Regions from separate parts of the Lactiplantibacillus paraplantarum genome, predicted to be linked through region 1. Evidence: a T-box and tRNA genes for the amino acid it is inferred to sense, from the RefSeq annotation. Region 1 holds a T-box; the other holds one or more tRNA genes.
The links. The T-box of region 1 lies ahead of tyrS (tyrosine--tRNA ligase). A T-box ahead of a tRNA ligase gene usually reads a tRNA of that ligase, here a tRNA-Tyr.

Region 1 (4,591 bases):
GCTCTTGATTCAAAATCAAGAGACCCTACACATTTGATTCGTCGAAACTTTGTTCAGTTTTCAAAGATCTAATTCCGTGTGTTAATCGCTTAACACAACTTAATCATCATAACATCTTAATCAATATCTTGTCAACAACTTTTTTTAAGAAGTAACTTGATTAATTTGTCGTGGTTGCCTTTGCGACAACAGAAACTATCTTACCAATTACTGAAGAAGTTGTCAACAACTAATTTCAATAATTATTTGGCGGTGAGAAGCATCTGCCGTAGCAGCAACGTTTACTAATATACCAGCCACGATTGAAAGTGTCAACAAAAAATCGATTGTTTTTTCAAAATCAAGAAAACTTCACCCTCAAATTAACGTTAATTACAAAATCACTTCATTATATGTCACTAACCTGAGCATTAAAAAAAGTATGTGGGCGTCTACCCTAGCTCGGGCCCACCCACATACTAAATCAATCATAATCGACTACAAACTTGTTTGCTTTTTAATTAACGGTCGTACTCCAGCCACAATTGGAAAAGCCAAAACACCACCAACAACCGCCTGAACCAAATTAGTTGGTACTCCGACTAACCCAGTCGCCATCGTATACATTAATGAATCCGAAATGAAATAACCAGCAACCATGATAACAACTGCGGTTCCAATTGCCGCAACCTGACGCCCTTGCGTCTTACCGGCGCCTAAATATCCCGCTAGCCAGCCTTCCAGGCCATGAACAAGCAATGAGAAAAACATGTACTGCGGATAACCAAGCAGTAAATCTAACAACAACCCACTTGCGCCACCAACAATGGCGCCACCACGCCAACCAAAAATCAGTGCTGCAATAAAAATACCCGCATCGCACAAATTGATGTAACCATGGGTCATTGGAATTGGAATATGAAAGAAAATTGAAATAACAACATTCAGTGCAATCAGCATGCCCAACATTGCAATCGTTCGTGTATTAAACTTAACCCCCACCAAATTACCCATCCTCCTAAACTTTAAATATCTGTCTTCATTTACATCGCCGATACAATACAATTAAGACTTAAATAGAGTTTACACCAGTTACAACTTACGATAATAACAAAAAGACCGGGCCACAACGGGTCCAGTCTATCTGATAAATTAATTTACTTAACGTGCGCTAAGAAATACCGCTTCTTACCCCGGCGCACAATTACAAATTTCCCGTTAAAGGCCGCTGCTGGATCAATTTCTGCATCCACATCTGTTACCTTTTCACCGTTAATTCGAATGGCACCGTTCTTAATGTCTTCACGTGCCTGCCGCCGTGAAGGTTCAAACTTAGTCGCATCGACTAACCATAAAACAATATTTTGCTTTTCAGCTGTCACTTCCGCAGAAGGTACACCCTTAAAACCTTGTTCAATTTCATCAGCGGTTAAGCTCTGAACATCACCAGTAAATAAGGCCTTAGTAATATTTCCCGCTTCAACAACCGCCTGTTTACCATGAACAAACGCCGTCACTTCTTCAGCTAAACGCCGTTGGGCTTCACGCTTTTCGGGAGCTGTCTTCACCGTTTCAGCCAAACGATCAATTTCTTCATGACTTAAGAACGTAAAGTACTTGAGATATTTGACTACGTCACGATCATCCTGGTTGATCCAGAATTGGTAAAATTCATACGGCGACGTCCGTTCAGGATTCAACCAGACTGCTCCACCAGCAGTCTTTCCGAATTTAGTCCCATCCGCCTTCAGTAATAACGGAATCGTTAAACCGTATGCTTTGGCTTCATTACCTTCTAGGCGGTGAATTAAATCCGTCCCAGCCGTAATATTGCCCCACTGGTCAGCCCCACCAATTTGAAGTTGCACGTGTTCAGCACGGTATAAGTGTAAAAAGTCGACTGATTGTAAAATTTGGTACGTGAATTCAGTGTATGAGATACCAACTTCTAAGCGGCTGGCGACGACTTCTTTATTCAGCATCGTGTTCACGCTGAACAACTTTCCGTAATCACGCAAAAAGTCTAATAATGAAATCTTTGACAACCAATCGTAGTTGTTGACAATCGAAAAGTTTTCATCATTACCAAACAATTTGTGCATCTGGGCATTCAAACCGTCTTGATTATGCTTAACTTGGTCCATCGTCTGTAATTTACGTTCTGAATTCTTCCCAGACGGATCACCGATAGCACCAGTCCCACCACCAACTACCACGTATGGATGATGGCCAGCTAATTGGAATCGTTTGAGAATCATGAAGGGAATCAAGTGACCGATATGCATACTATCACCAGTTGGGTCAATCCCACAGTACAATGAAACGGATTGATTTTCCGTAAGCTCTTTTAGCCCCGCCTCATCCGTTTGTTGGTTAATGGCACCACGCCATTTTAAATCATCAATAATGTTCATCCTTATTCCTCCTCAATCGTTGTCACCAGACAAAAGAAAAAACTCGCCCCTGTCTTAAAACAGGGACGAGTTTTCCGCGTTACCACCCAAGTTATCACCATATGTGATCGCTCATTGATTAGTAACGGAAATCATCCGGCCAATGGCAGTTCACGTTATGTAATTCATCTTTGACCACAGCTCGGTTCGCACCACCCACCGAGTCGCTAGACTGTTGGATCAACGACTACTAATTAACGATCACTACTTTTTAATTATTACCTAACATCATAAGCACTCTACTGACAAATGTCAATCATGGTTATCATTCAAATTATTCGTTCAAGACCAGTGAGCCTACTAGACTTGCGCATTCTAACCTGCCAGCACTTGAAACACGACTGGTACCCAAGGCCGCTGATACTAAGCACCATGCCAATGCTTAATTATTAGCATCAGCCGCAATTTTGATCACAGTACCCGCCTGTTGACCTTGGACTTTCGCAACTTGGGCCCCATTTTGCCACTGAACCGAATTAGCCTGTCCATTTTGTGCCGTATCATAAACCGTGACGGCCCCACTAGTAACAGTTTTAGTTGTTAGCTTCTGCTTTTGAATTTGAGTATTGATTTGATTGGCAAACTTGGTTGGATTACTAGCAACATCTTGCGTATTGGCAATCGTTGTCACCGACCAACTTCCCGTATTCCAATGAACGTACACTTTTCCCATTGTCCCTTGAATAGTTGCCGGCGTGCCCGAATTCAACGTTGTGCTTTTCCCCTGAGCAGTCGCTAAATAGTCAACTTGGCTACTAGCATCGCTTTTCGTATTATAGTCCGTTTGCTGATACGTTGCGACGGTGGAGCTAGACCCGGCCTTGGCATACTTTACACGGTAGTTTCCCTTCGTCCCACTCGCACTCAACGCTTTCACAGTCTGATCTGTTGCTTTGACTGTCGCCGGTGCCGCCGTCTGGCTAATTGAACTGACATTGTCCGAAGCTGCGTGTAATACACTGGTCACAGACGGCACGGCAACCAGTCCTACCACCAACATGCCAGTTGCGGTGGCAATCCCTAACTGAATCTTGTGCTTAAAGTTCATAAAAATGTCCTCCTAATTTCTATAACAAAAATTGACCAATTGGATTAGCCCTAGCTATCGTTTTCCTGCTGAACGCTAAACGGATAGCAAAAATACCGTTGATCTCGGATGTTACTATGTACGAGACAACCGGTGATTTACTCGTCTAACCCGCTGATGTGCTGTTTTCCCTACCACTAAATGTTTGCGATTTGTCCGCCCTTGGTGCGTGTGGTGTTGCTGATAATGCCCCGCTTTTTGCTTGACGCTTAGCCGTTGACGGCGAATCACGCGATGCTTGACTCGCTTGCTTGAACGTACCAGTCGTTTTGCCCCCACGACCTTTTTAATTTTTTGCCGCAGATGTCTCACTTGTCTTTTAACTGTTTTGCCACGATGAATCACAACTTTTGTATGCTGAATTGGCTGCGACTTCAGACGACTTGCGGTTAACACGGGGCGTTTGATTGCCTTGGTCGCTTGTTTGCTTTTAACAATGGTTTGAACCTTTGATTGTGATTTAGGCCGTGCTAGGTACCTAATGGCAGTCTTAGTCGGCGCCTTACTTTTAACCACTGATTGAATTCTCAAATGCGATTTAGGCCGGTCCACGTGCTTAATGACAACCTTAGTTGTTGCAACTGATTTGCTTGGAACGCCGGTTTTCAACCGATACACTTTTGAAACTGGCGACATGGTCTTAAGTTTGGTTGCGACAACTGGAACCGAGCGAGTCGTTCCGAGCCACCACGAAACAGGATGGATACTAGTCATTACCCGACTATTATCAACCGGTGCAGCTAGCCCGGCTAAGTGATAGCGATCCGTATACTGCCACAAAGCTGCCGGAATAATCGGTGGCCGACGTGTCAGTGAGCCAATCCACTGTGCGTCAAACTGTTGGCGCGCCTGGTTAGCATATGTCAGTGCAAACGAAGCATATGAATAGAAAATCAACTTCTTGTTAGTTAACGACCGCATCTCATGATACCAAGCGGCCACTGCCGCATTGGTTGAACCTGAACGAACGGTATCAACCTCAAAATCCAAAGCGTAGAAGCGAGCGGCTTTATTGGAACGCGCATAAAAGGCCTGCGCTTCGCGACGCGCACTGCTTGCATCCGTAAATTGT
Region 2 (4,591 bases), 1.4 Mb from region 1:
GTCGGGACCTAAGTCGAGGCCGAGAGGCGTAGACGATGGATAACAGGTTGAGATTCCTGTACTAGTTAAGTGCGTTTGAGCAATGGAGGGACGCAGGAGGCTAAGATGTGCATTCTGTTGGATTAGAATGTCCAAGCAGTAAGTCTTGTGAAGAGTCAAATGCTTTTTACTTTAAGGACAAGCTGTGATGGGGAGCGAAATTTAGTAGCGAAGCGTCTGATGTCACACTGCCGAGAAAAGCTTCTAGTGAGTACTTAACTACCCGTACCGCAAACCGACACAGGTAGTCGAGGAGAGAATCCTAAGGTGAGCGAGTGAACTCTCGTTAAGGAACTCGGCAAAATGACCCCGTAACTTCGGGAGAAGGGGTGCTGATCGCAAGATCAGCCGCAGTGAATAGGCCCAGGCGACTGTTTATCAAAAACACAGGTCTCTGCAAAATCGTAAGATGACGTATAGGGGCTGACGCCTGCCCGGTGCTGGAAGGTTAAAAGGATGGGTTAGCTTCGGCGAAGCTCAGAATTGAAGCCCCAGTAAACGGCGGCCGTAACTATAACGGTCCTAAGGTAGCGAAATTCCTTGTCGGGTAAGTTCCGACCCGCACGAAAGGCGTAACGATCTGGGCACTGTCTCAACGAGAGACTCGGTGAAATTATATTGTCCGTGAAGATGCGGACTACCCGCGACAGGACGGAAAGACCCCATGGAGCTTTACTGTAGCTTGATATTGAGTGTTTGTACAGCTTGTACAGGATAGGTAGGAGCCATAGAAACCGGAACGCTAGTTTCGGTGGAGGCGTTGGTGGGATACTACCCTCGCTGTATGACCACTCTAACCCGCACCACTAATCGTGGTGGGAGACAGTGTCAGGTGGGCAGTTTGACTGGGGCGGTCGCCTCCTAAAAAGTAACGGAGGCGCCCAAAGGTTCCCTCAGAATGGTTGGAAATCATTCGCAGAGTGTAAAGGCACAAGGGAGCTTGACTGCGAGACAGACAGGTCGAGCAGGGACGAAAGTCGGGCTTAGTGATCCGGTGGTACCGTATGGAAGGGCCATCGCTCAACGGATAAAAGCTACCCTGGGGATAACAGGCTTATCTCCCCCAAGAGTCCACATCGACGGGGAGGTTTGGCACCTCGATGTCGGCTCATCGCATCCTGGGGCTGTAGTCGGTCCCAAGGGTTGGGCTGTTCGCCCATTAAAGCGGTACGCGAGCTGGGTTCAGAACGTCGTGAGACAGTTCGGTCCCTATCCGTCGCGGGCGTAGGAAATTTGAGAGGACCTGTCCTTAGTACGAGAGGACCGGGATGGACATACCTCTGGTGTACCAGTTGTGCCGCCAGGCGCATCGCTGGGTAGCTACGTATGGATGTGATAAACGCTGAAAGCATCTAAGTGTGAAACACACCTCGAGATGAGATTTCCCATTCCTTTATGGAAGTAAGACCCCTGAAAGATGATCAGGTAGATAGGTTAGAAGTGGCAGTGCGGTGACGCATGAAGCGGACTAATACTAATCGGTCGAGGACTTAACCAAGTAATTGGTGTTCCGGTTCATATGAAAATATTTGATATTAGCTAGTTTTGAGAGCACAAGTTTCTCAATAGTGTGGTGACGATGGCGAGAAGGATACACCTGTTCCCATGTCGAACACAGAAGTTAAGCTTCTTAGCGCCGAGAGTAGTTGGGGGATCGCTCCCTGCGAGGGTAGGACGTTGCCATGCGATTATTCCGACATAGCTCAGTTGGTAGAGCGCTTGACTGTTAATCAAGATGTCGACGGTTCGAGCCCGCCTGTCGGAGTTATCTACGGTAAGCCATGGAGAGTTGTCCGAGTGGCTGAAGGAGCAGCATTGGAAATGCTGTAAACGGGTTATACCTGTTTCAAGGGTTCGAATCCCTTACTCTCCGTTAGTTAGATATATATAAATATGACCCCTTGGTCAAGTGGTTTAAGACACTGCCCTTTCACGGCAGTAACATGGGTTCGAATCCCGTAGGGGTCATTATGGAGGATTAGCTCAGTTGGGAGAGCGTCTGCCTTACAAGCAGAGGGTCACAGGTTCGAGCCCTGTATCCTCCATCTGATGAGAATTTATTCATCAATAATTTAATAGACTCCATCATGAAGAATGATATGGCTCGGTAGCTCAGTCGGTAGAGCAATGGATTGAAGCTCCATGTGTCGGCGGTTCGATTCCGTCCCGCGCCATTTATGGAGGGGTAGCGAAGTCTGGCTAAACGCGGCGGACTGTAAATCCGCTCCTTCGGGTTCGGTGGTTCGAATCCACTCCCCTCCATTCTTTATAGGGATATAGTTTAATGGTAGAACAACGGTCTCCAAAACCGTCGGTGTGGGTTCAACTCCTACTATCCCTGCCATGATGGCGGTAGTGGCGAAGTGGTTAACGCACCGGATTGTGGCTCCGGCACGCGTGGGTTCGATTCCCACCTACCGCCCTTTGATTGGGTTATAGCCAAGTGGTAAGGCAATGGACTTTGACTCCATCATGCGCTGGTTCGAATCCAGCTAACCCAGTTGGGTTTGGGTAATAAATGATGGCGGTATAGCCAAGTGGTAAGGCAGAGGTCTGCAAAACCTTCATCACCGGTTCAAATCCGGTTACCGCCTTTCCTGAAAAGGTTATAATCCTGATCAGATTTATGTTCCATCTAGTTATTCTTTTGCCGGCGTGGCGGAATTGGCAGACGCGCTGGACTCAAAATCCAGTTCCCGTTGAGGGAGTATCGGTTCGACCCCGATCGCCGGTATCAAACCACGTATATTGTGGTATTCAATACCAAAAAGCAACTATACCTTGTGTATGGTTGCTTTTTTTGCATCATTCGTAATTGATTGGTGGCCAATTGAGTGCAATTAAAAGGAAAATAAACGTAAGCAGTAAATAATCGACCGGATTTCCAGTAGCCGCCATATGTATTATGATTACCTCATCAGATAAATTAGATGTCAGAAACAGGTGTGCAATTCGTAAAGTGAAGCGGGGGTGGCAATGTAGGTGTATCCTGTATTTGTGAGAGTGGATGCCCATTGGGGTGTTGTTAAGATAAACCTGTAATTGAGTTTAGTAGCATCGGTGATTTTGGGCGCTTGGTAAGACCGTATACTAAGCGGTAAAGTATTGAACAAATGACGTTGGCGGTGCTGAGGGGGTGTAACCCTGCTTTTTTTGAGCTCATTGTGCGCGACGAAATACTGGGTCGCTAGCTTAGTCTTGAACGTTACACTTTCCTGATACTTTTACCATTTTGATTGCAATAAGTTATCCTCACGGTCCAGGATGAACCGCGCTTACTAATACTTGCCATAAGTGGTGATTCCTCACAATTCTGTAAATTATTGATGTACTGGCATGATTGTCAAGCACGTCGAAGGCCTAACGCGTGAACCGTCGCTAGCCAAATAGCGGTAACGGTGCTAAAAAGTCGATATCAGTACGCTGGCTGGCGGTGCCTTCTGCTAGAATTGCCATCTGCTTGACCACTTGGGCACCAGCTTGGTGTAGGAGGGCGTTGGCAGCTGTCAACGAGCCCCCACTGCTAATGACGTCATCGATAATGATAACGCGCTTATGATTGATTAGTGCGGCATCAGTACCGTCCAAAACTAGCTGTTGTGGGGTGCTAGTCGTAATTGCGCTTACCGGTTCGCTAAGCGGGTGTTGCATATAATCCTTACGATTCTTACGTAAAACGATAAAGCGGGGGTGGTTTGTGGCCTGGCTTAGCGCCTGGGCTAGTGGAATGCCCTTACTTTCCATCGTGACTAGATAATCAAATTTAGTGGTGGTTAGCCGTTGACTGAGCTGACGGGCAGCATAGTCAGTTAATTCAGCGTCGCCTAATAGGACGAAAGAGGCAATGCTAGTCGTGGCGTTCAATCGAATCAATGGTAACTGACGTGTCAGTGGTCCTAATGTTAACTGATAAGTTTGCATATTTATAACCCCAATCCAATTATTGGTAAGCCAAATTTTAGTAGTGCCCCGGTCATTAGCCCCGCGAATGGATCGACAAGGGCGGTCACGACGAGGGTCACGCCCGCAACCGTGCTTAACGAGCCATGCAGGGCGGTGGTGGCATTTTCTGGGAAAATGACAATGGTTCCTAAGATAAACAAAAAGCCGGTAATTGCAGTACTAGGCACGATTTTTCCTAGCTTCGGCAGCCATCCCAGTAATAGAATCAGCATCATGATCAGCATCATTAGGATACCCGCAATTACTGGTTCAGGCGCGCTGGCTGTCGCGGAAATAATCGTTTCTACTGGTGCACCACCCAGAAGGCTTGTTCCTAGGTCTGCTAGTGCCTGGCTGCTAGTCAATAGATTTAGATTGACCGGGTTCGGGTGTTGCCCCGTCATTTGGCCAGTAATTAAGCCGTACGAGAGGTTAGCGCCGATATTAAGACAGGCTAGACTCAGTGCGCCTCGCAGAATTTTAAGACTGAACTGTGGTTTGACAAATTGTAATTTGCGAGTCGTCACGTGCTCCGGTAGTGTGACACGATAATGTGTCGTCGCTGCGTAACAGCTGGTCCCAATCACTGATACGGCAATTGTCCATACTA

Region 2: it has a tRNA-Tyr gene. The T-box ahead of tyrS (tyrosine--tRNA ligase) is inferred to sense a tRNA for this amino acid. The anticodon was not compared.

Annotation. Positions count from the first base shown of each region.
Region 1 covers NZ_CP032744.1:2,458,847-2,463,437, forward strand. Annotated here, with positions in the region: gene LP667_RS12185 (ECF transporter S component) at 478-993, opposite strand; gene tyrS (tyrosine--tRNA ligase) at 1,137-2,393, opposite strand; T-box leader at 2,452-2,646, opposite strand; gene LP667_RS12195 (hypothetical protein) at 2,815-3,480, opposite strand; gene LP667_RS12200 (GH25 family lysozyme) at 3,595-4,591, opposite strand, start outside.
Region 2 covers NZ_CP032744.1:1,082,455-1,087,045, forward strand. Annotated here, with positions in the region: rRNA gene LP667_RS05225 (23S ribosomal RNA) at 1-1,537, shown strand, start outside; rRNA gene rrf (5S ribosomal RNA) at 1,609-1,725, shown strand; tRNA gene LP667_RS05235 (tRNA-Asn) at 1,732-1,804, shown strand; tRNA gene LP667_RS05240 (tRNA-Ser) at 1,823-1,912, shown strand; tRNA gene LP667_RS05245 (tRNA-Glu) at 1,935-2,007, shown strand; tRNA gene LP667_RS05250 (tRNA-Val) at 2,012-2,084, shown strand; tRNA gene LP667_RS05255 (tRNA-Phe) at 2,141-2,213, shown strand; tRNA gene LP667_RS05260 (tRNA-Tyr) at 2,219-2,301, shown strand; tRNA gene LP667_RS05265 (tRNA-Trp) at 2,310-2,383, shown strand; tRNA gene LP667_RS05270 (tRNA-His) at 2,389-2,461, shown strand; tRNA gene LP667_RS05275 (tRNA-Gln) at 2,469-2,540, shown strand; tRNA gene LP667_RS05280 (tRNA-Cys) at 2,563-2,633, shown strand; tRNA gene LP667_RS05285 (tRNA-Leu) at 2,689-2,773, shown strand; gene LP667_RS05290 (phosphoribosyltransferase family protein) at 3,418-3,960, opposite strand; gene LP667_RS05295 (hypothetical protein) at 3,963-4,591, opposite strand, start outside.